Regions from separate parts of the Providencia sp. 6390 genome, predicted to be linked through region 1. Evidence: predicted binding sites of a transcription regulator. Region 1 holds the regulator's gene; each other region holds the start of a gene.

What was found. The regulator PurR, encoded in region 1, represses purine synthesis genes. The targets are predictions, from matches to a motif close to CANGCAAACGTTTGCNTG.
Region 2: the regulator PurR is predicted to act here: its motif matches at 3,464-3,481, upstream of guaB (IMP dehydrogenase).
Region 3: the regulator PurR is predicted to act here: its motif matches at 1,175-1,192, upstream of serA (phosphoglycerate dehydrogenase).
Region 4: the regulator PurR is predicted to act here: its motif matches at 1,198-1,215, upstream of gltS (sodium/glutamate symporter).

What each region holds. Positions count from the first base shown of each region.
Region 1 covers NZ_JBYVYL010000004.1:322,236-327,602, reverse strand. Annotated here, with positions in the region: gene gloA (lactoylglutathione lyase) at 1-271, shown strand, start outside; gene rnt (ribonuclease T) at 488-1,129, shown strand; gene AC3Z9T_RS11180 (Grx4 family monothiol glutaredoxin) at 1,217-1,564, opposite strand; gene sodB (superoxide dismutase [Fe]) at 2,035-2,613, shown strand; gene cydH (cytochrome bd-I oxidase subunit CydH) at 2,687-2,770, opposite strand; gene purR (HTH-type transcriptional repressor PurR) at 3,041-4,066, shown strand; gene punR (DNA-binding transcriptional activator PunR) at 4,070-4,975, opposite strand; gene punC (purine nucleoside transporter PunC) at 5,098-5,367, shown strand, end outside.
Region 2 covers NZ_JBYVYL010000001.1:628,454-633,820, forward strand. Annotated here, with positions in the region: gene AC3Z9T_RS03010 (TonB-dependent receptor domain-containing protein) at 1-1,938, shown strand, start outside; gene xseA (exodeoxyribonuclease VII large subunit) at 1,981-3,372, opposite strand; gene guaB (IMP dehydrogenase) at 3,544-5,010, shown strand; gene guaA (glutamine-hydrolyzing GMP synthase) at 5,097-5,367, shown strand, end outside.
Region 3 covers NZ_JBYVYL010000003.1:24,427-29,793, reverse strand. Annotated here, with positions in the region: gene AC3Z9T_RS07545 (LysR family transcriptional regulator ArgP) at 1-108, opposite strand, end outside; gene rpiA (ribose-5-phosphate isomerase RpiA) at 292-948, shown strand; gene serA (phosphoglycerate dehydrogenase) at 1,271-2,521, shown strand; gene AC3Z9T_RS07530 (3-deoxy-7-phosphoheptulonate synthase class II) at 2,754-4,154, opposite strand; gene AC3Z9T_RS07525 (cupin domain-containing protein) at 4,197-4,595, opposite strand; gene AC3Z9T_RS07520 (prephenate dehydratase domain-containing protein) at 4,606-5,136, opposite strand; gene AC3Z9T_RS07515 (RraA family protein) at 5,155-5,367, opposite strand, start outside.
Region 4 covers NZ_JBYVYL010000010.1:116,381-121,747, forward strand. Annotated here, with positions in the region: gene AC3Z9T_RS18525 (uracil-xanthine permease family protein) at 1-1,148, opposite strand, end outside; gene gltS (sodium/glutamate symporter) at 1,393-2,607, shown strand; gene AC3Z9T_RS18535 (NADPH-dependent FMN reductase) at 2,691-3,239, opposite strand; gene recG (ATP-dependent DNA helicase RecG) at 3,307-5,367, opposite strand, start outside.

The DNA.
Region 1 (5,367 bases):
CAGTGATGAAAGTGAAGGTGCTGTTATTGAGCTCACCTATAATTGGGGAGTTGATAACTACGAACTAGGCACAGCCTATGGCCATATTGCTCTCGGTGTCGATAACGTCGCTCAAACCTGTGAAGATATTCGTCATGCAGGGGGAAATGTGACCCGCGAAGCAGGCCCAGTCAAAGGTGGTAGTACTATTATTGCTTTTGTTGAAGATCCTGATGGCTATAAAATTGAATTGATTGAAAATAAAAGCGCAAGTAAAGGTCTTGGTAACTAATCAATTCAAGCTTTTAATTACTAGGCAATAAATATTACTGCCTAGTTTTATACTCTCAATAATTCAAGATGCAGCGAGAAGCATTAAAGAACGCATAACCGCACCAGCTATAATAGCTTAAAAAAGCGCTGTAACTTGAAATATGACGAGCATATGCAAAATTTCACTGGATTTGGCATAATAACCAACAACCAGAAACTCTAATATGAATGTCTAATGTCTGATAAAAATAATCCTAACGCACTGGTTAGTCGCTTCAGGGGTTACTACCCTGTTGTCATTGATGTTGAAACCGGTGGGTTCAATGCCAAAACTGATGGCCTACTTGAGATCGCTGCCATTACCTTAAAAATGGATAAAGAAGGTTGGTTATCGCCTGATGAAACACTCCATTTTCACGTCGAGCCATTCGAAGGTGCAAATTTAGAGCCTACAGCCTTAGCGTTTACAGGAATTGATCCAGCAAACCCGCTACGTGGAGCTGTCAGTGAATATGATGCGCTCCATGCTATTTTTAAAATGATACGCAAAGGCATGAAAAATACCGACTGTAATCGTGCCATTATAGTGGCTCACAATGCAACGTTTGATCATAGCTTTGTAATGAATGCTGCTGAGCGTGCAGGCCTAAAACGCAACCCTTTCCACCCATTTGCAACCTTTGATACTGCAGCACTCAGTGGTTTAGTTTTCGGTCAAACCATCTTAGCGAAAGCCTGTGTTACTGCTGGGATCCCTTTCGATGGTAAACAAGCCCACGGGGCGCTCTATGATACTAACCGTACCGCTTTACTTTTCTGTGAATTAGTCAATAAATGGAAGAAGTTAGGTGGGTGGCCATTAGCCGAACAAGAATAATCGTTTAACCTTTTGGTACAAAAAAACCGTATTAGCCGATCAACGGCTAATACGGTTTTTTTTATTATTTAGGGCCTAATGAAGAAATTACTCTGCATTCGCTTCATCAGCTGAGCGGTATTTATCAGCCGTTTCTTTGATCAGTGCTTGTAACTCACCACGCTGATACATTTCCATGATGATGTCACAACCACCCACTAATTCACCGTCAACCCACAGTTGCGGGAAAGTTGGCCAATTAGCATATTTTGGTAACTCTGCACGGATATCTGGATTTTGCAGAATATCGACATAAGCGAAACGTTCACCGCAAGCAGATAATGCTTGAACTGCCTGAGCAGAAAAACCACAGCTAGGAAGCTTAGGAGAGCCTTTCATATACAGCAGAATTGGGTTTTCTTTAATTTGGCGTTCGATTCTTTCAATTGTCGTCATTTTTACTTCCTTAAAACTTGGGTGCTGGTTTTGCAGTCAGTAAACAATTGCAAATGGCAATTGTTACTAAGCGAGAATATTTGACCGAAAAGATGACTGCATATTGTTTCATACAATATGCCAGTTTTACAGGGGCATTACTATAGCACCCTCAAATAGAAAAAGGCATTTTTTCTATTGCAGTCTTTTAAAGACAATTAACTTAAATTAACTTTATTCTAACAAACTCATTTATAGATTTTTGAAATTTATTATCCCTATGATTTTTCTATGTATTTATATGTTTAGTTTGTTAATATAATACGATGACACACATGCCCACATTTTTGATGTGGTATAATGCTATAATGGCTAGAAAATAATACATACTGCACACCACTTATTACGTGCATGATTGAAAAATAATTATTCGCTCAATTTCGAGCATCATACCCATACGTATTGTTTAAAACGCAAACAAGGAGTACGCAATGTCATTTGAACTACCCGCTCTACCTTATGCTAAAAATGCTTTAGAACCTTATATTTCTGAAGAAACTTTAGAGTACCACTATGGTAAACACCACAATACTTATGTTGTTAACCTAAACAACCTAGTAAAAGGTACGGCTTTCGAAGGTAAATCCTTAGAAGAAATCATTAAGACTTCGGATGCAGGTATTTTTAACAATGCCGCACAAGTGTGGAACCACACTTTTTATTGGCACTGTTTAGCGCCAAATGCAGGCGGCGAACCAACAGGCAAAGTTGCTGATGCTATCAACAAAGCCTTTGGCTCATTCGCTGAATTCAAGCAACAATTCACTGATGCAGCAATCAAAAACTTTGGTGCGGGTTGGACTTGGTTAGTGAAAAAAGCGGATGGTAACTTAGCTATTGTTAACACCTCTAACGCAGCAACACCAATCTCTGGTGATGATAAGCCTGTGCTGACTGTTGATATTTGGGAACATGCTTACTATATTGATTACCGTAACGCGCGTCCAAAATATTTAGAAAACTTTTGGTCACTCGTGAACTGGAAATTTGTTGAAGAAAATCTCGCTTAATTGATTTTATCAACATCAAGGGCGAGCGATGCTCGCCCTTTGTGATCTTACCTTTGATGACTAAAAGGCAAAACTAAAAAATATGTACCGCAAATGCGATGATCACTGCCAAAGAACCTATTGCTGCCAATAATCCGAATTTAAAATCTGTATCCATGAGTTCCTCTCATCATAACGAACAGTTAACCCGCCATTTGACCCTATATTGTATAAGGTTAAATAAGTATGACATGACGATTTATAAAAACCAGTGTCTATATCACAGGTTATAACATCAATTATTTCTTTTGTTTTTGCGCTAGATCAGACAAAATCCATAACAAATCGCTAAATTATTGCCAGTTAAACGACTATGCCTCAATATGCTGGTAATTTTTAATAAGTATTCATAACAAGACCGATTATTGGTCAGGAGTTTTTTTCCCCCATGGCAACGATTAAAGATGTGGCGAAGCGCGCTAGTGTCTCCACCACAACCGTATCCCATGTAATTAATAAAACGCGCTTCGTAGCCGATGATACTAAGGCTGCTGTTTGGGCCGCGATAAAAGAACTCAACTATTCGCCAAGTGCTGTTGCTCGTAGTTTGAAAGTTAACCATACCAAATCGATTGGGTTACTTGCCACATCGAGCGAAGCCCCTTATTTCGCAGAAGTTATTGAGTCCGTGGAAAACAGTTGTTATGAAAAAGGTTACACCCTTATTCTTTGTAACTCACATAATAACTTAGGCAAACAACAAGCCTACCTGCAAATGCTTGCTCAAAAACGTGTTGATGGCCTTCTAGTAATGTGCTCTGAGTACCCAGAAAAACTCATTAATATGTTAGAGGATTACCGCAATATTCCAATGGTGGTCATGGATTGGGGAACATCACGCGGTGACTTTACTGATAGTATTATTGATAATTCATTTCATGGTGGCTACCTTGCAGGTCGGTATTTGATTGACCGAGGCCACCGAGATATCGGTGTGATCCCCGGTTCACTTGAACGAAACACCGGTATTGGTCGTCTCACTGGCTTCCAAAAAGCCATGGAAGAAGCCAAAGTCACTTTACGTGATGAGTGGATTGTTCAAGGGGATTTCGAGCCAGAATCAGGCTATAAAGCCATGATGCAGATCTTGAGTAATAAGCAAAAACCAACTGCTGTTTTTTGTGGCGGTGATATTATGGCTATGGGTGCTATTTGTGCTGCTGATGAGATGGGGCTGCGCGTTCCACAAGATATTTCGATCATTGGCTATGATAACGTACGTAATGCACGCTATTTTACCCCTGCTCTCACGACTATCCACCAACCAAAAGAACGCCTAGGCCAAATGGCTTTTACTATGCTACTCGACCGTATCGTCAATAAACGTGAAGATGCACAAACCATTGAAGTACACCCACGTTTAGTCGAGCGCCGTTCTGTAGCTGATGGGCCATATATCGATTATCGCCGCTAATTATTATGGCGCTAACCACTCAGCGTTGAGAGTTTCACTGTCGCCAAGGTATTCAAGCAACCAACTCAACGCTGGTGATGTATTCTTTTCAACCCACGTTAAGCAACAAGGGCTTGGCGGAAAAGGTTGCGACAGTTGTAGTGGAATCAATTTACCTTCTGCACAATAAGGAGCTGCTCGATGTTCAGGAACCATTCCAACACACAGTTCATTAACAAGGCAGGCCATGCCATCTTCCCAATAAGGCACGACAAGGCGACGCTGGTTATCTAACGCCCATGTATCTCTTTTGGGGAGGCTCCTTGAGGTGTCTTCAAGACATAAGCTTGGATAATCACGCATCTGGTCATCCGCTAGCTTCCCTTCAAATTGTGCTAATGGGTGATTCGGCGCGGCGACACACCACCATGACATAAACCCCATATCTCGAAAACTGTAACGTTCGCCAATAGGGGAAGCCCGCGTTGCACCAATTGCCACGTCAACACGACCATCCGCCAAAGCATCCCACACGCCATTAAAGACTTCAGGGTGAATATATAATTCAATATCAGGGAAATGACGATAAAAATCTAAGATCAATTGCTGCGTCCGCTGAGGTTTAACAATACAATCCACAGCTATGCTAAATTGCCCTCTCCAGCCATTTGCCGCCTGTTGGCACTGATGACGTGTCTGTGCCATTTTTTTGATAACTGAGCGACCTTGCTTGATAAATATCTCGCCTGCTTCCGTCAATATCACATCTCGGTGACGACGTTCAAATATCGGTACAGCAAGCCATTCCTCTACTTGTTTAACTGTATAGCTAATTGCAGATGGAACGCGATGTAGCTCCTCGGCGGCACCACTAAAACTCCCCGTTCTTGCAACCGCATCAATCACTTCTAGTGCATGCGCTGACCACATAACTATACCTTTCAAAAAATTTGATAGCAGGATCCAAATATTACCGTTTCACAATGTAAAAATACAGCCTATACAATAGTGCATCTGTTAACAATTTTGTAAATTCTAGAAAGTAAGCTGCCATGACAAATACTGTGACGAAAAACTCCCCAAGCTTTATGCTCTACCTTGCTGGATTGAGTATGTTAGGGTTTTTAGCCATCGATATGTATCTACCTGCATTTGGCTCAATGCAAACCACGTTAAACACCACCGAAGGCGCAATTAGCGCTTCCTTAAGCATCTTCTTAGCGGGTTTTGCCTTCGCACAGCTACTATGGGGACCACTCTCTGACAAACTTGGCCGCAAGCCAATCTTAATTGCTGGTTTATCGCTGTTTATATTCAGTTGC
Region 2 (5,367 bases), on a different contig from region 1:
GTTAACATGATGGTGGATGGCATTACGCAAACTTACTATGGCATATCTCCAAGTAATTATACTCACGGCCAGCAACCTAATAATGATTTTGGCGCATTAATTGACCCTAACTTTATTGTTGAAGTCGAAGTTGAAAAAGGGCAATTAAACGGGGGAAATAGTGTTAACGCCCTTGCAGGGAGTGCTAATTTTCGAACGATTGGTATTGAAGATGTTATTTTTGAAGGTAACTCATATGGTTTAAGAAGTAAGGCTCGCTGGGGGGATAATGGACTTGGTTATAATGGTATGGTGGCTGTTGCGGGCAAAACATTAATCAATGAAGATAAAGGCTATTTCGGTGGTTTAATTGCGGTGAGTGGACATAACATTCCAGCAAATTATAAAAATGGCGCTGGCTATGATAGCGATGACTTTGCGACTGATAATACATTTAAACAAAAACCACAGTCACAGCTGACTAAATTAAAATATAAGCCTAATGACAGCCATGAATTAGAATTTAGTGGCCGTTTTTATCAAAACAAATTAACTCGCCGTAAGATAGACAGCGAAGATTATTATATTAAATATAAATACACACCATTAAATGAACTTATTGATACAGAATTGATTGTTAATCATGGAAAGAGTAATCAAAAATTTGAAGGTGACTCATTGGGTTGGGCATTACGGCAGGGTGAATCTAAAAATATTTCTGATGGCATTAACCTAAGTAATACCAGCCGTTTTTCATATGGTGAAATGGATTACGAGTGGAAAGTTGGTTCCAAGTTAATGAAAAATAAATATCAACGAGAGGTTTCCAGCGCTGTTGATGTCGATACGCTAATCTATAATCCCTTTTCTCCAAGTGGAACATTAGACTTGGCCAGTATGTATACGCAGTTTAATGCGAAATATGATATTTATACGGCTACTTTTGATTTGAACTATACACACTATCAACTGAAAGGTTTTAAACCTGCTTGCGATTATGATGTGAAGTGTTTCCCTCAAGGTGAGGCATCGATCAATTTACGTGAAGGTGGTTTTAACCCAGGCATTTTGCTGTCTGCTGAAATTATTCCTGAATTTCAACCCTTTGTTAGCTATGCTCATTCTATGCGCGCCCCGAATTCACAGGAAGTGTTTTACTCGCAAAATGGCGGTAATTCAATGAATCCATTTTTAAAGGGCGAAAAAGCGCAGACATGGCAAATAGGCTTTAACAGTGTTAAACCTGACCTTATCGTTGAAGGCGATCAATTTAATCTGAAAGCACTTTGGTTCCACACCAAAGTAAAAGATTATATTACTAGCAAGCCTTATTTGTTGTGCCGCCCGAGAACTGAAGCTGAGTTTGAATGGTGCTTAATGAATGATGATGTTTGGGATAAGGAATTTCCAGACTTTATGCAGAAAAGCTATATCTACATGAACGACCCAAGAGATGTGAATTTACGCGGTTATGAACTCCAAGCAAATTATGATGCAGGTGTGTTTTATTCAACATTGTCTTATACCAAAGAAACGGGGGATCAGCCTAATTCAATAGCCAGTGTCGCTGATTTTAGTGCGGGTGATTTTAGTGAACTGCCTGATTATTACTTGACATTAGACAGTGGAGTTCGGTTATTAGATGAAAAGCTGAAATTAGGCACAATGATTACAGTAACGGGGCCAGCAAAGCGTATTGGGGTTGAATCATTGGTTGATAATAATGGTGATGCATTGAAGGATAAATATGAAAAACAACCGACAATTATCGATCTATATGCTGATTATGAAATTAATAAAAATGTGACTTTGATGTTCAATGTTAATAATTTGACCAATAAAGTGTACTCTGATGCGTTAAATCGCTCCAATTCAACGGCAGTTATGGAAGAGCGCGGTAAAAATAATGCCACCGCTAGAGGCCGCTCTTACATGTTGGGTGGGGTAGTCCGTTTCTAAAAATAGAAAAGAGGATATCGATTTTATTCGATATCCTCAGTCTTAAGATTTGTTGGCAGATCGAGGAGCGCGTTTGGCTTTCAATTTAGTTACTTCAGTCACTTCACTTTCAACCCAACCATCATTGAGACGGGTTTTCAGCTTTTGCCCTAATTTAATTTGTGAGGTTTTTTTCAGTACCGTGCCATCAGTAGTTTCACTGATACTAAACCCTCGCGCTAAAGTGGCTAGTGGGCTAACCGCTTCCATTTTTGAACAGGCTACAGCAAAACGTTGTTTATAACCATTGAGTAGCTCAGAAGCCATATTTTGCAAATGATACTGTGTTTGCTGTAATGCACGTTGTTGTTTTTGCAGCTGCGGACGTAAATCCTGCTGTGATAAGCGGCGTTGTAGTTGTTCATGGCGCATTTGGACATTTTGTATGCGCCTAGTGATTGCTTGATTAAGTTTTTGGCTCAGAAGACTGAGTTGATGCTGCTGCCTTGCTAAACGTAATTGAGGGTGCTGCTGTTGTAAACGATGTTGCAAACGACTAAAGCGTTGTTGTTGACCTGCAAGATAGTAATCCATCGCCATCTCAAGGTGTTGCTGCGATGATTGTAGTTGGCGGATCAATTCAAGTTGATTTCGACTGACTAATTCTGCGGCGGCTGAAGGGGTTGGTGCACGCACATCAGCAACAAAATCAGCAATAGTAACATCAGTTTCATGACCAACTGCACTTACAATAGGTATTCGACTAGCAAAGATAGCTCTCGCAACGATTTCCTCATTGAATGCCCACAAATCCTCTAATGAGCCTCCACCGCGGCCAACAATCAGCACATCACATTCATCACATTCATCACGTAAATTTGCTAATGCAATGGCTCTAGCAATTTGAGCAGGCGCTTGATCCCCTTGTACTGCAGTAGGATAAATAACCACCGGTAGTGAGGGGTCTCGACGGCGTAGAATGTGTAGAATATCATGTAATGCCGCACCAGTAGCTGAAGTGATTACCCCGATACGTTTCGCTGGTGAAGGTAACGGTTGTTTATGCATCGCATCAAATAAACCTTCCGCACTGAGAACTTGTTTCAACAATTCAAAACGTTGCTGTAATAGCCCTTCGCCAGCAGGTTGCATACTTTCAATGATGATTTGATAGTCACCACGTGGTTCATACAGGGTGACGGTTGCACGAACTAATACTTGTTGACCATTTTGTGGGCGAAAGGTAACACGGGTGTTTTGCCCGCGAAACATAGCTGCACGAACCTGAGCTTTATCATCTTTTAAGGTGAGATACCAATGACCAGAGCTAGGTTGTGAAAAGTTTGAGATTTCGGCTGTTAACCAAACCCGACCCATTTGGCGATCTAGAAGTTCACGAACCGCTTGATTGAGTTTGCTGACAGAATAAATTCCACTATTTTCTTGTGTTGACATGTGAGCTAGATCAAATTCTAAAACAATGACTTAATTGACTGATACTAACCTAGTCAGAGCAGTTAGCAAGTTTTTTTTCAAAAAAAGGCTGGAGGCAATCGGTTTCGGTGTGTATAATGCCGCGGCAATATTTTATACCTTTCCATAACGCTGCCTGGTGAGATATTGCCTATGTTACGCATTAAAAAAGAAGCACTAACTTTCGACGACGTATTGCTCGTTCCTGCACACTCAACCGTATTACCAAACACGGCCGATCTGTCTACCCAACTGACCGCAACTATCCGCCTGAACATTCCTATGCTCTCTGCTGCGATGGACACTGTGACCGAATCTGATCTTGCTATCGCACTAGCTCAAGAGGGTGGTCTTGGTTTTATTCACAAAAACATGTCTATTGAGCGCCAAGCTGAAGAAGTTCGCCGTGTGAAGAAACACGAAAGTGGTGTTGTTGCTGATCCTGTGACAGTAACGCCAGACACTACTATTCGTGAAGTTCAAGAAATGTCAGAACGTAACGGTTTTGCTGGTTACCCAGTGGTTGCTGCTGATAACTCTTTAGTGGGTATTATTACTGGCCGTGACGTTCGCTTTGTTACCGATTTAGATCAACCGGTTACTGCAGTCATGACGCCTAAAGAACGCTTAGTGACGGTGAAAGAAGGCGAAGCACGTGAAGTCGTTCTGCAAAAAATGCATGAAAAACGTGTTGAAAAGGCATTAGTTATTGATGATAACTTCCACCTTTTAGGCATGATCACCGTTAAAGATTTCCAAAAAGCAGAGCGTAAACCTAACGCATGTAAAGACGAGCAAGGCCGTCTGCGTGTAGGTGCTGCTGTTGGTGCGGGTGCAGGTAACGAAGAGCGTGTTGATGCACTTGTTGCCGCAGGCGTTGACGTTTTGTTGATTGACTCATCACACGGCCATTCAGAAGGTGTGTTACAACGCATTCGTGAGACACGCAAAAAATATCCTGACTTACAAATTATTGGTGGTAACGTTGCAACTGCTGAAGGTGCTAAAGCACTGGCAGATGCTGGGGTTAGCGCTGTTAAAGTGGGTATCGGACCTGGTTCTATTTGTACAACGCGTATCGTAACCGGTGTAGGTGTGCCACAAATTACGGCTATTGCTGACGCTGTTGAAGCCTTAGAAGGCACTGGCATCCCTGTTATCGCCGATGGCGGTATCCGTTTCTCTGGTGATATTTCGAAAGCTATCGCTGCGGGTGCGGCATGTGTCATGGTCGGTTCGATGTTTGCAGGTACTGAAGAGTCTCCGGGCGAAACCATCCTGTTCCAAGGCCGTACTTACAAAGCATACCGTGGTATGGGTTCATTAGGTGCAATGTCTAAAGGCTCCTCTGATCGTTACTTCCAAACAGATAATGCTGCAGATAAACTCGTTCCTGAAGGAATCGAAGGCCGTGTAGCTTATAAAGGCCGCCTAAAAGATATTATTCACCAACAAATGGGTGGCCTACGCTCCTGTATGGGCCTGACCGGTTGTGCTACTATTGATGCTTTGCGTACTAAAGCTGAATTTGTTCGCATCAGTGGTGCGGGTATCCAAGAAAGCCACGTACATGACGTAACCATTACTAAAGAGTCCCCGAACTACCGTCTGGGGCAATAACAGCACCTATTTCAGGGTGGCTCTGTATTTAATTGCAGAGCTACTGATTTTCTATTTTTGACTTGAATTTTTGGAATTCTCCTCAAATGACAACAAATATCCATAAACATCGCATTCTTATTCTTGATTTTGGCTCACAGTACTCACAGCTCATTGCGCGCCGCATCCGTGAAATTGGCGTTTATTGTGAACTCTGGGCGTGGGACGTCTCAGAAGAGCAAATTCGTGAATTCAATCCAAACGGCATTATTCTTTCAGGTGGACCAGAAAGTACCACTGAAAATAATAGTCCACGTGCACCTGAATATGTATTCAATGCAGGCGTACCTGTTTTAGGCATTTGTTACGGCATGCAAA
Region 3 (5,367 bases), on a different contig from region 1:
TGAAACAGCAGACTGTGTAATACACAGTTTTTGAGCAGCTCGCTCAAATCCTCTTTCACGAATGACAGCATCCAGTGCTTGCAACGCGCGGTAATCAGGGCGCTTCATTGGGGTATTCTCCTTATCGTTATTCTACGTCTTAATATGCCATAGTTTGTTGCAGAACACTTGAAATATTAATGACATTGTGTAAATCACAGAATACAGCGAACAAAGCTGAACTTGTCGGGTGTCCGGTATATACTGTTAACACAAATTCCATTTACTTTTTAAATAGCAGAAGGTATGGGCATGACTCAGGATGAATTAAAAAAAGCAGTAGGTTGGGCGGCATTAGATTATGTAAAACCAGGCACGATCGTTGGTGTTGGTACAGGTTCTACTGCTGCCCATTTTATTGATGCACTCGCGACAATAAAAGGTCAGATTGAAGGCGCAGTTTCCAGCTCTGAAGCGTCTACAGCAAAACTTAAGGCGTTGGGTATTCCTGTTTTAGACTGTAATGATGTTGATTCATTAGATGTTTATGTTGATGGCGCAGATGAAATTGACCATCACATGAATATGATCAAAGGAGGTGGTGCGGCGTTAACGCGTGAAAAAATCGTTGCTGCTATCTCAAAAACATTCATTTGTATTGTTGATCAATCAAAGCAAGTCGACGTATTGGGTAAGTTTCCACTGCCAGTTGAAGTGATCCCAATGGCGCGTAGCTATGTGGCTCGTGAACTGGTGAAATTGGGTGGTACGCCTGAATATCGTCAAAATGTCGTGACTGATAATGGTAATGTGATTTTGGATGTGCACAATTTAAGTATTGTTGATCCCGTTGCTCTTGAAAATAAAATTAACGGTATCGCAGGTGTCGTAACAGTTGGTTTATTTGCGAACCGCGGTGCAGATGTTGTATTGATGGGAACCTCGGAAGGGGTTAAAACCATTAAATAGTATTTCAGATGAAATTAAACCAGTGATTATTTTGCTGGTTTAATTTTTTATATTGATTTTTCTGGTAGCAATTATTAGTAAAAAAATTCACTATTTTTTATTCATCACTATTTTGGTGATATATCTCACACTAATGCTTATAACATAGGCAAAATCCTTATTTTGTGTTACCGCCCCTGATTTTCTTCCGTATAACTTCTTTTTCTTCGCGCTAGATAGTTAGGGCTAGGCAAACGATTGTATTGATACTGTGCCATTTTTTGCTATGTTGGTAGGCGGAGATTCATCTGTTACGAATTTTAAGCATGATAGGGTAGGGTAAATGGTCAAGGTATCTTTGGAAAAAGACAAAATTAAGTTTTTATTATTGGAAGGTGTTCACCATAGCGCTGTGGATAACCTAAAAGCGGCAGGTTATACCAACATTGAGTATCACAAAAGTGCACTGTCGGATGAAGAATTAAAAGAAGCAATTAAAGACGCACGTTTTGTTGGTATTCGTTCCCGTACTCATTTGACTGAAGAAGTTTTTGCTGCGGCTGAAAAATTGGTTGCAGTAGGTTGTTTCTGTATTGGAACTAACCAAGTTGATTTAGATGCCGCGGCTAAACGTGGGATCCCTGTCTTCAATGCGCCTTTCTCGAATACTCGTTCCGTTGCAGAGATGGTACTTGGCCAATTATTATTATTACTGCGTCGTATCCCTGAAGCGAATATGAAAGCACACCGTGGCATTTGGGAAAAGCAAGCTAAAGGCTGTTTTGAAGCACGCGGTAAACGCTTAGGTATTGTTGGGTATGGTCATATTGGTACGCAGCTGGGTATTTTAGCTGAAGGGATTGGTATGGATGTCTACTTCTATGACATTGAAAATAAACTCCCTCTAGGTAACGCAACACAAGTTCGTTCAATGGCCGAGCTATTGAATATGAGCGATGTGGTGAGCTTACATGTGCCAGAAACAGCAAGTACTAAAAACATGTTTGCGAAGCCTCAATTTGAACTGATGAAACCAGGGGCAATTTTTATCAATGCTTCACGTGGAACAGTTGTTGATATTCCTGCTTTAGCAGATGCATTAGAGAGTAAACATTTATCAGGGGCGGCGGTAGATGTGTTCCCAACCGAGCCTGCTGGTAATAATGATCCTAATGACCCATTTATCAGTGAATTGATTAAATTCGATAATGTGATATTAACACCACATATCGGTGGTTCTACTGAGGAAGCTCAAGAAAACATTGGTTTAGAAGTTGCGAGCAAATTAGCGAAATATTCTGATAATGGTTCAACATTATCAGCAGTCAACTTCCCAGAAGTTTCTCTACCAGTACATACTGAAGATACTAACCGTTTGTTGCATATTCATGAAAACCGCCCAGGTATGATGAATAGCATCAACCAAGTGTTTACAGAGAATAATATTAACGTGGTGGGGCAGTACTTGCGTACAACAGGTAATGTGGGCTATGTGGTGATTGATATTATTACTCAACAGCCTGACCAAGCTGATGATATTTTACTGAAAGTGAAGGAATTACCGGGAACTATTCGCGCTCGTTTGTTATTCTAATCACTGATCTATACTCTAAATATTTTGAGGTGCAGCTAGGAAACAAGTGAAGATAGCTGGGGAGCATAGATAATTATGTGACTCGGCGAGCGTAGCATAGTCGCTTATACCTTAATGAAAAGCCCTGCAATTTGAAGTATAACGAGTATAAAGTGAATGTAATGGCACTGTTTATGCAGTGCCATTGTGATTATATTCAATACGCTAGCTATCTCTTAGTGGTCTTGTTATCTTATTTTATCCAACTTCGACTAAATAAATATGCCAATTCAAGAGATTGCATTCTATTTAAGCGAGGGTCACAGAGCGATCGGTATTTATAGGATAGATCATTTACATTTATCTCTTGTAACCCGCCAGAACATTCAGTCACTTCTTGTCCTGTCATTTCAAGATGAAGGCCACCAGGCTGTAAATTTTCTTCGTTTAATAAACCAATAAATTGCGTCATTTCATTACTAATATCTGTGAAATGGCGAGTTTTATACCCATTATCAGTGCTTTTTGTGTTGCCATGCATTGGGTCTATCATCCAAATAACAGGCAGTCCTTTTTGTTTGACTGCTTTCAAAAGAGCAGGTAGTTTTTCTTTGATAGTATCCGCTCCCATTCTAATGATGAGGATTATTTTACCGTTTTCATTATTTGGATTTATTTTTGTTATTAATTGAATAAGATCACTGCTATTCATTGCTGGCCCACATTTAATACCAATAGGGTTTTCTATTCCTCTTAGATATTCAATATGTGCCTGATTAATATTACGGGTTCGCTCACCGACCCATACCATATGCGCCGAACAGTTATACCATTTATTATCTGCAGAGTTCTTTCTTGTTAAGGCTTCTTCATAAGGTAGCAGTAATGCTTCATGGCTGGTATATAAAGGTTTACTAATGCCTTCAAGCTTGAAAAGATAATGAGATGTTTTGTATAGCTCCTCAAGGAAAGAAACATAGTGATCTCGTTCAGTTGACCATGGATAAACTTTCATATGTAGTTTGTAATCATACTCGCGGTTTACAGAAGAGTTTATCGCTCTAATAAGATTCAGAGTTGCAGATGAATGATGATATGCATGGACCATCCTTTGTGGATCAGGGGCTCGGCTTCTCTCTGAAAAATCTAATCCATTAATAATTTCGCCTTTATAGCTGGGGAGCTTAATACCGTTTTGTTCTTCATGTGAAGAACTTCTTGGTTTGGCATATTGACCCGCTATACGACCAATTTTTATAATCGGTAAGTGGTTCGATTGATGTATTAACCCCGCCATTTGGTTGAAGGTATACATAAAGTCTCTAGTAACAATAGAGTTTTGGCTACTAAAGGATTCAGCACAGTCACCACCTTGTAAAATAAAAGCTTTACCTTCAGTCGCTAAACTTAGCACACTTTTGAGGTGGTTAATTTCTGATGCTAATACTAAAGGCGGAAAATTTTTTAACTGATTTTGAAAGTAGCTTAGTGCATATTTATCAGGGTATTCAGGTAGCTGTTCTGCGGGGAAATGTTTCCACGATGAAGGAGACCATGAGGTTGATTGATCCTTCTTTTCGGGAGAGAACGACTGAGCTGCCTTGTCGTCGCTATTTCTTCCTGTTAGAACGTCATAGTCGTATGAAAGAAGCATGTTATTTCCTTAACTATTAGAATATCGCTCAACGATAGGTACTTATTTTTTTTCTTGTGATGTTTGTAGATATGTTTGCATTAACCCATTCTGCCTAGCCAAATAGTCTTCTCTCACTGGTGTATACACATCAATCACTTCTGAGGGTTCTAACGCTTCAGCATCATGAACGGCCCATGATGGAATAATAAAAGAATCACCTGCATGTAAAAAAACAGTCCTTCCATCAACAGTTAGCCTTAATGAGCCTTTTAAAATAGTGGTTGCTGTTTCATGTTCATGAATATGTTCAGGAATAATAGCTTTAGGTTTAAAGGTCCAAAATGCTATTGTAAAGCCAGTGCCATGAATGAATTTAGCCTGTATCTTACTTTCTTCGCCTTCATGACGGCCTAAATCCATATCATAAGAAATCATTTCGCTTGCTAGATATAAACTCATGGACATCCCCTTAATTATTAATTTTTGAATGAATAGAAAATCCCATTGGAACAGGACCGAAATCATGTAAGATAGTTAAATCATTACTTTTTGCCGCTTTGAATGTAGTAATGCAGGCATCAACGGTTCCTTTTCGGCACTGTACGGCTGATTCGCTATTTGAGTTAAATAAAAATGATTCGATATTTGGATTCAGCGCTTTTATGTCAGAAATAAGATCTTTCGGTGCTGGGTGTGAGCCGATTTTATGGATTTTTTTAATATCATTGAAACGGCTAGCAAATAACATATTGTGAGTATCTAATACGAAGCAATCTGTTAGCTTTAATAATGTTAAATTTTTAAAAACGATATTATGTAAATATGGATAAACAATGCACCCAAGTAAAACACAATTATCATCTTTTTTAATTACCTCTACAGCAACTTCAAGACTTTCATGAAGTACGACATTGCCATCGATATTTTTTTGTTTTAACCAATGATGAGCTGCCTTTTCACAATTGGTGCCACTAGGGCCTAAAGTATGTACAGTAAACATGGTATTACCTCATAGAGTTTATATTCTGCCTGTTTTACTAATCAAATCCGGCAAGCGTACACCTGACTTTATTTTATCTAGCATACTATTTTCGGTATCATTAATTTTTATTGCTTTATCAAATACCTCTTCAATTAACTTAAATGGAATAATAACCGTTCCGTTTGGATCACAGATCACTAAATCTCCAGTACAAATAATGCTATCCTCAATTCGGCATGATGTACCTGT
Region 4 (5,367 bases), on a different contig from region 1:
ATCGTTGCTCCGCCAAGTACAGGCTCAGGAATTTGTTGCACGAAACCTGCTACCGCAGGGAACAAGCCAAGTAAAACTAACATCAATGCAACGATATAGCCCACGTAACGGCTAGCCACCCCAGTGAGCTGAATAACGCCATTGTTTTGACCAAAACAGGAGTTCGGGAAGGTATTGAACACCGCAGAAACCATAGAGTTCAAACCGTTTGCTAATACGCCACCTTTAATACGTTTCATGTAGATTGGGCCACGTACAGGTTGCTCAGAAACATCGGAGGTTGCCGTGATATCACCAATAGTTTCTAAAGAAGTGACCATAAAAATCAACATCAACGGTATTAGCAGGTTCCAATCAAAAGATAGACCATAATAGAAAGGCTCAGGTATGGTCACCATGGATTGCTCTGCATCGCTTGGCTGTGAGGTAGGTAGCATATCCATCCACCAAGCCGCAAGATAGCCAACTGCCATGGCAATCACTAAGGAAGCAACGCGTAAGTAAGGATTTTTCTGGCGGTTGAGTAAAATAATAACGGCTAACACTATGCCCGCAAGGATCAAATAATCAGGGGAGCCAAAGGTGTTATCAGCAATGGCACTATGACCGCCACCAATAGAGGTTAAACCTACTTGGATCAGTGATAGACCGATGATCATCACGACTACGCCTGAAACCAATGGGGTGATCACACGACGCGCTAAATGCAAAAAGCGAGAGAGAACCACTTCCGTCAGTGCAGCAACCAGCAAAGTGCCAAACAACGCCGCCATCATTGATGGAATATCCGCGCCCCCTTGTTTTAGTGCAACACCCCCCATGATTAAAGGTGCAACAAAGTTGAAACTGGTGCCTTGGATTGATAGGAGCCCCGAACCGATAGGTCCCCAAGCGCGAATTTGAATCAGAGAGGCAATACCAGAAGCAAACAATGACATGCTAATAATGCGTTGAGTGTCATGAGCCGGCAGCCCTAGTGATTGGCAAATCAGCATGGCGGGGGTAATCACCGCGACAAACATAGCAAGAAGGTGCTGACCGGCAGCAAACAGGGCTTGCGGTAGTGGTGGCCTATCTTCTAAGCGATAAATGAGTTCACTTTTTGCCGCTACTTCAGCAGCAGATTTTTCGGATGCTTCGGGGGTCATTTGTTATTTCTCAGCCAACAAAAAAAGCATTGTAAAGCGACAAATTTAAAAAGCAATCGTTTGCGCAAAAAATATTTATCTATATATGGATAAGTAACTTCACATTTTTATATGTTTTAACTTGTGTTTATCTCCGATTTTTTTTCTAATTCGGGTACCTGCTTTTGGCGTTTTAAGGAAGAAATTAACGTCCAATTGGTTTTAAATAAATTTGAATAATATTAACAACAGACGAGGTACGTAAATGTATCATCTCGATGTCTACGGTACGCTGGTGGCGGCTACGCTTGTGCTATTGCTCGGACGTAAACTTGTAAAATCAGTTCCTTTCCTCGAAAAATATACTATCCCAGAGCCTGTTGCAGGCGGATTATTGGTCGCTTTTAGTCTATTAGTGATCAAACAAGTATTTGATTGGAGCCTGTCTTTTGACTTGTCATTACAAGAACCAATGATGTTGGCATTCTTTGCCACAATTGGTTTAAACGCAAACTTAGCCAGCTTGAAAGCCGGTGGTAAGGCACTGTTTATCTTTATTTTTGTGGTTGTAGGGTTACTGCTAGTGCAAAACACTGTCGGTATCGCTTTAGCCAAATTATTGGGTCTTGATCCTCTTATGGGGCTTCTCGCTGGTTCTATCACCTTATCGGGTGGGCACGGTACGGGTGCAGCTTGGGGTAAGATTTTTACAGACAGCTACGGTTTTCAAAGTGCCACAGAAGTTGCCATGGCGTGTGCAACGTTTGGGTTGGTTCTCGGTGGTTTAATCGGCGGCCCTGTTGCACGTTTTCTGATCCGTAATATCCCAACACCGGGTACTGCGGATGATGATAAAGATGTACCAACAGCATTTGAAAAGCCACAATCAGGTCGTATGATCACATCAATGGTATTGATTGAGACCATCGCGATGATTGCGATTTGCTTAATGGCGGGTAGTTACATTGCAGCACTGCTAGCTGATACGGCGTTTGCACTGCCTAAATTTGTTTGTGTGCTGTTTGTCGGTGTTATCTTAAGTAACAGCCTATCCATAGCGGGTTTCTATCGTGTATTTGACCGTGCAGTTTCTGTTTTAGGTAACGTTAGCCTGTCATTGTTTCTTGCGATGGCACTGATGAGTTTGAAACTGTGGGAACTGGCATCACTGGCTATTCCAATGTTGATCATTTTAGCTGTTCAAGCTTGTGTTATGGCTGGTTATGCAATTTTTGTTACTTTCCGAGTGATGGGCAAAAACTATGATGCAGCAATACTGGCAGCAGGGCACTGTGGTTTCGGTCTAGGTGCAACACCCACGGCGATTGCAAACATGCAGGCAGTGACAGATAGATTTGGTCCATCACACCTTGCATTCTTGGTTGTACCAATGGTTGGCGCATTCTTTATTGATATCGTCAATGCTATTGTGATCAAACTGTATCTGATGCTGCCTGTATTCCCTTCGGTGGTTGGATAACTTATTATAAATTAGATCAATAGCAGGTATTGCCGTGAAATTATTCACGGCAATTTTCGTTTATAGGGAACGTATTTGTGACGTTAAACTGATTTGTGCAACAAGCTCATCTGATTTAATGCTGAAATCAACCCATCTGCATAATTGCATAGCGAATCAGGGTAGGCGGTATCACTGTCGGAAGGGGAAAAATCAACTTCGGATAGCTTAATTTCTACATGAGTATCGGTAAGACGCATATGGATCCCTTGTAAAACTTGTTGCAATTGCTCTGCCGCTTTTCCTCCGCCTCTATTGGCATAGCTGACCAATAAGACAGGTTTGTTGTTCCACTCTTTATACAAATGATCGATTGCATTTTTTAATGCGGCTGGATATCCCCAATTATATTGTGGGAAAACAAAAATATAAGCATCAGCCTCCGAGATCTTTTTGCTCCAAGCAATGGTATGTTCTTGGGTATATATTCCTTCTGCGGGGAGATACGGCTCATCATCCATCGGTAAATGCCAATCTTTGAGATCAATGATTTCAGTAGGGTAATTTTTCTCAGCAACATCCTTAACCCAACGTGCTATCTGAGGGCCTATTCGTGCCTGTCGGACACTACCAATTAAGATTTGGATCTTCATTTGTTCCGCTATCCTGTTTGTTATGGCCTGTCATTTCTGATAAACAGCCCTTAGGCATATATGGATTTTAAGCTTGGCTGTATTGCTCTCGTTCAGGTAACCACCGTTCAATCAGTAGTTTGGCATTTTCAGGGTAGTGCTGTTGAATGTGTCGAGCAACGCGTTGCACTTCTGGCAACATGTGTTGATCTCGCAGTAAATCAGCCACTTTAAATTCAGCATTGCCTGTCTGACGAGTGCCTAATAATTCCCCCGGCCCTCTAATTTCCAGATCCTTCTGGGCGATCACAAAACCATCGTTACTGTCGCGTAGTACCTGCAAACGTTGTTTGGCGGTATGCGTTAATGGCGTTTTATAAAGCAGTACACAGTGAGAAGCAATGGCACCTCGGCCTACTCGACCCCTTAATTGGTGTAATTGAGCGAGTCCTAAGCGTTCAGGGTTATCAATAATCATTAAACTTGCGTTAGGAACATCAACACCAACTTCGATAACAGTCGTTGCAACCAGTAGCTGAATTTCATTATTTTTAAATGCAGCCATAATGCTTTGTTTTTCAGTCGGCTTCATTCGACCGTGCACTAAACCAACTTTTAATTCAGGGAGGGCAAGGGCAAGTTCTTCACTGGTTACTTGGGCCGCTTGTGCTTCAAGTACTTCTGAATCATCAATCAGAGTACACACCCAGTAAGCTTGCCGGCCTTCATCAATACAAGCTTGCCTAACACGTTCAATAATATCGTTACGTCGTGTATCTGGAATGGCAACAGTGGTAACTGGCGTCCTACCCGGAGGTAATTCATCGATGACTGAAGTGTCCATATCCGCATAGGCCGTCATCGCCAATGTGCGTGGAATAGGGGTTGCTGTCATGATCAACTGATGTGGATGAAACCCTTGCTGCTCACCTTTTTCACGTAAGGCAAGCCGTTGATGTACGCCGAAGCGGTGCTGTTCATCAATGATCACTAACCCTAGAGCTTGGAAAACAACGTGTTCTTGGAACAGGGCATGGGTGCCAATCACCATACTGACTTCACCATTGGCAATAGCATCTTGCTGCTGCTGGCGAGCCTTACCTTTTTGTTTTCCTGCAAGCCAACCGACCTTGATGCCTAACGGTTCAAACCATAGTTTGAAATTGTTAGCGTGTTGCTCCGCTAGGATCTCTGTTGGTGCCATTAAGGCGACTTGTTTGCCGTTTTCAATTGTAGATAGCGCGGCAAGGGCTGCGACAAGGGTCTTACCTGAGCCTACATCACCTTGAATTAAACGCATCATCGGCACATCTTTAGCCAGATCTTGCTCTATTTCAGCAACAACTCGGATCTGTGCATTGGTCGGCGAAAAAGGTAATTGTGATAAAAACTGTGGTTTTAATTGCCCAGTGCTGGTCATCGGTTGGGCGTACAACCGTTGGTTACCAGCCCGAATGGCTAACATACTTAAATGATGAGCAAGCAGCTCTTCCAATATCAACCGTTTTTGGGCTGGATGTTGCCCTTTTTCTAATTCACTCAAAGCGACGTTAGCAGGTGGCGTGTGTAATAGGCGGATCGCATCAGGAAGGCTAATTAAGCCACGACTAAGTTCTTCGGGTAATAATTCTTTGATTTGCCCGCTTTCTAGCAGCACTAAAGCCTGCTCAATCAACTTTCGCAGTGTTGCTTGCCTAACCCCTTCTGTGGTCGGATAAACAGGCGTGAGGTTCTCTTGCAGCGAAATATTGCTGGTGTCTTGGGATACTTTATATTCAGGGTGAATAATTTCAGGCCCTGTATTACCTCGGCGGACCTCACCATAAGCAATAACGTGACGCCCTTCAGCAAGGCTATTTTTCATCGCAGCTGAAAAGTTGAAAAAACGCAGTGTTAAATTGCCCGTACCATCAGTAATTAAGCAAGTCATCATACGCTTACGACCAAATACCACCTTGGTTTGTAGCACTTCGCCCACAATGGTCGCTGTTGTACCTGGTAGCAGATCGCGTATTTGGTAGAGGCGAGTATGATCTTCGTAACGCAAAGGGAGATGTAGCAATAAATCTTGAACGGTATTGAGGCCAATTTTGCTTAATTTTTCGGATTGGCTGGCACCCACACCATGTAGAGTGGTCAGTGAAATTGT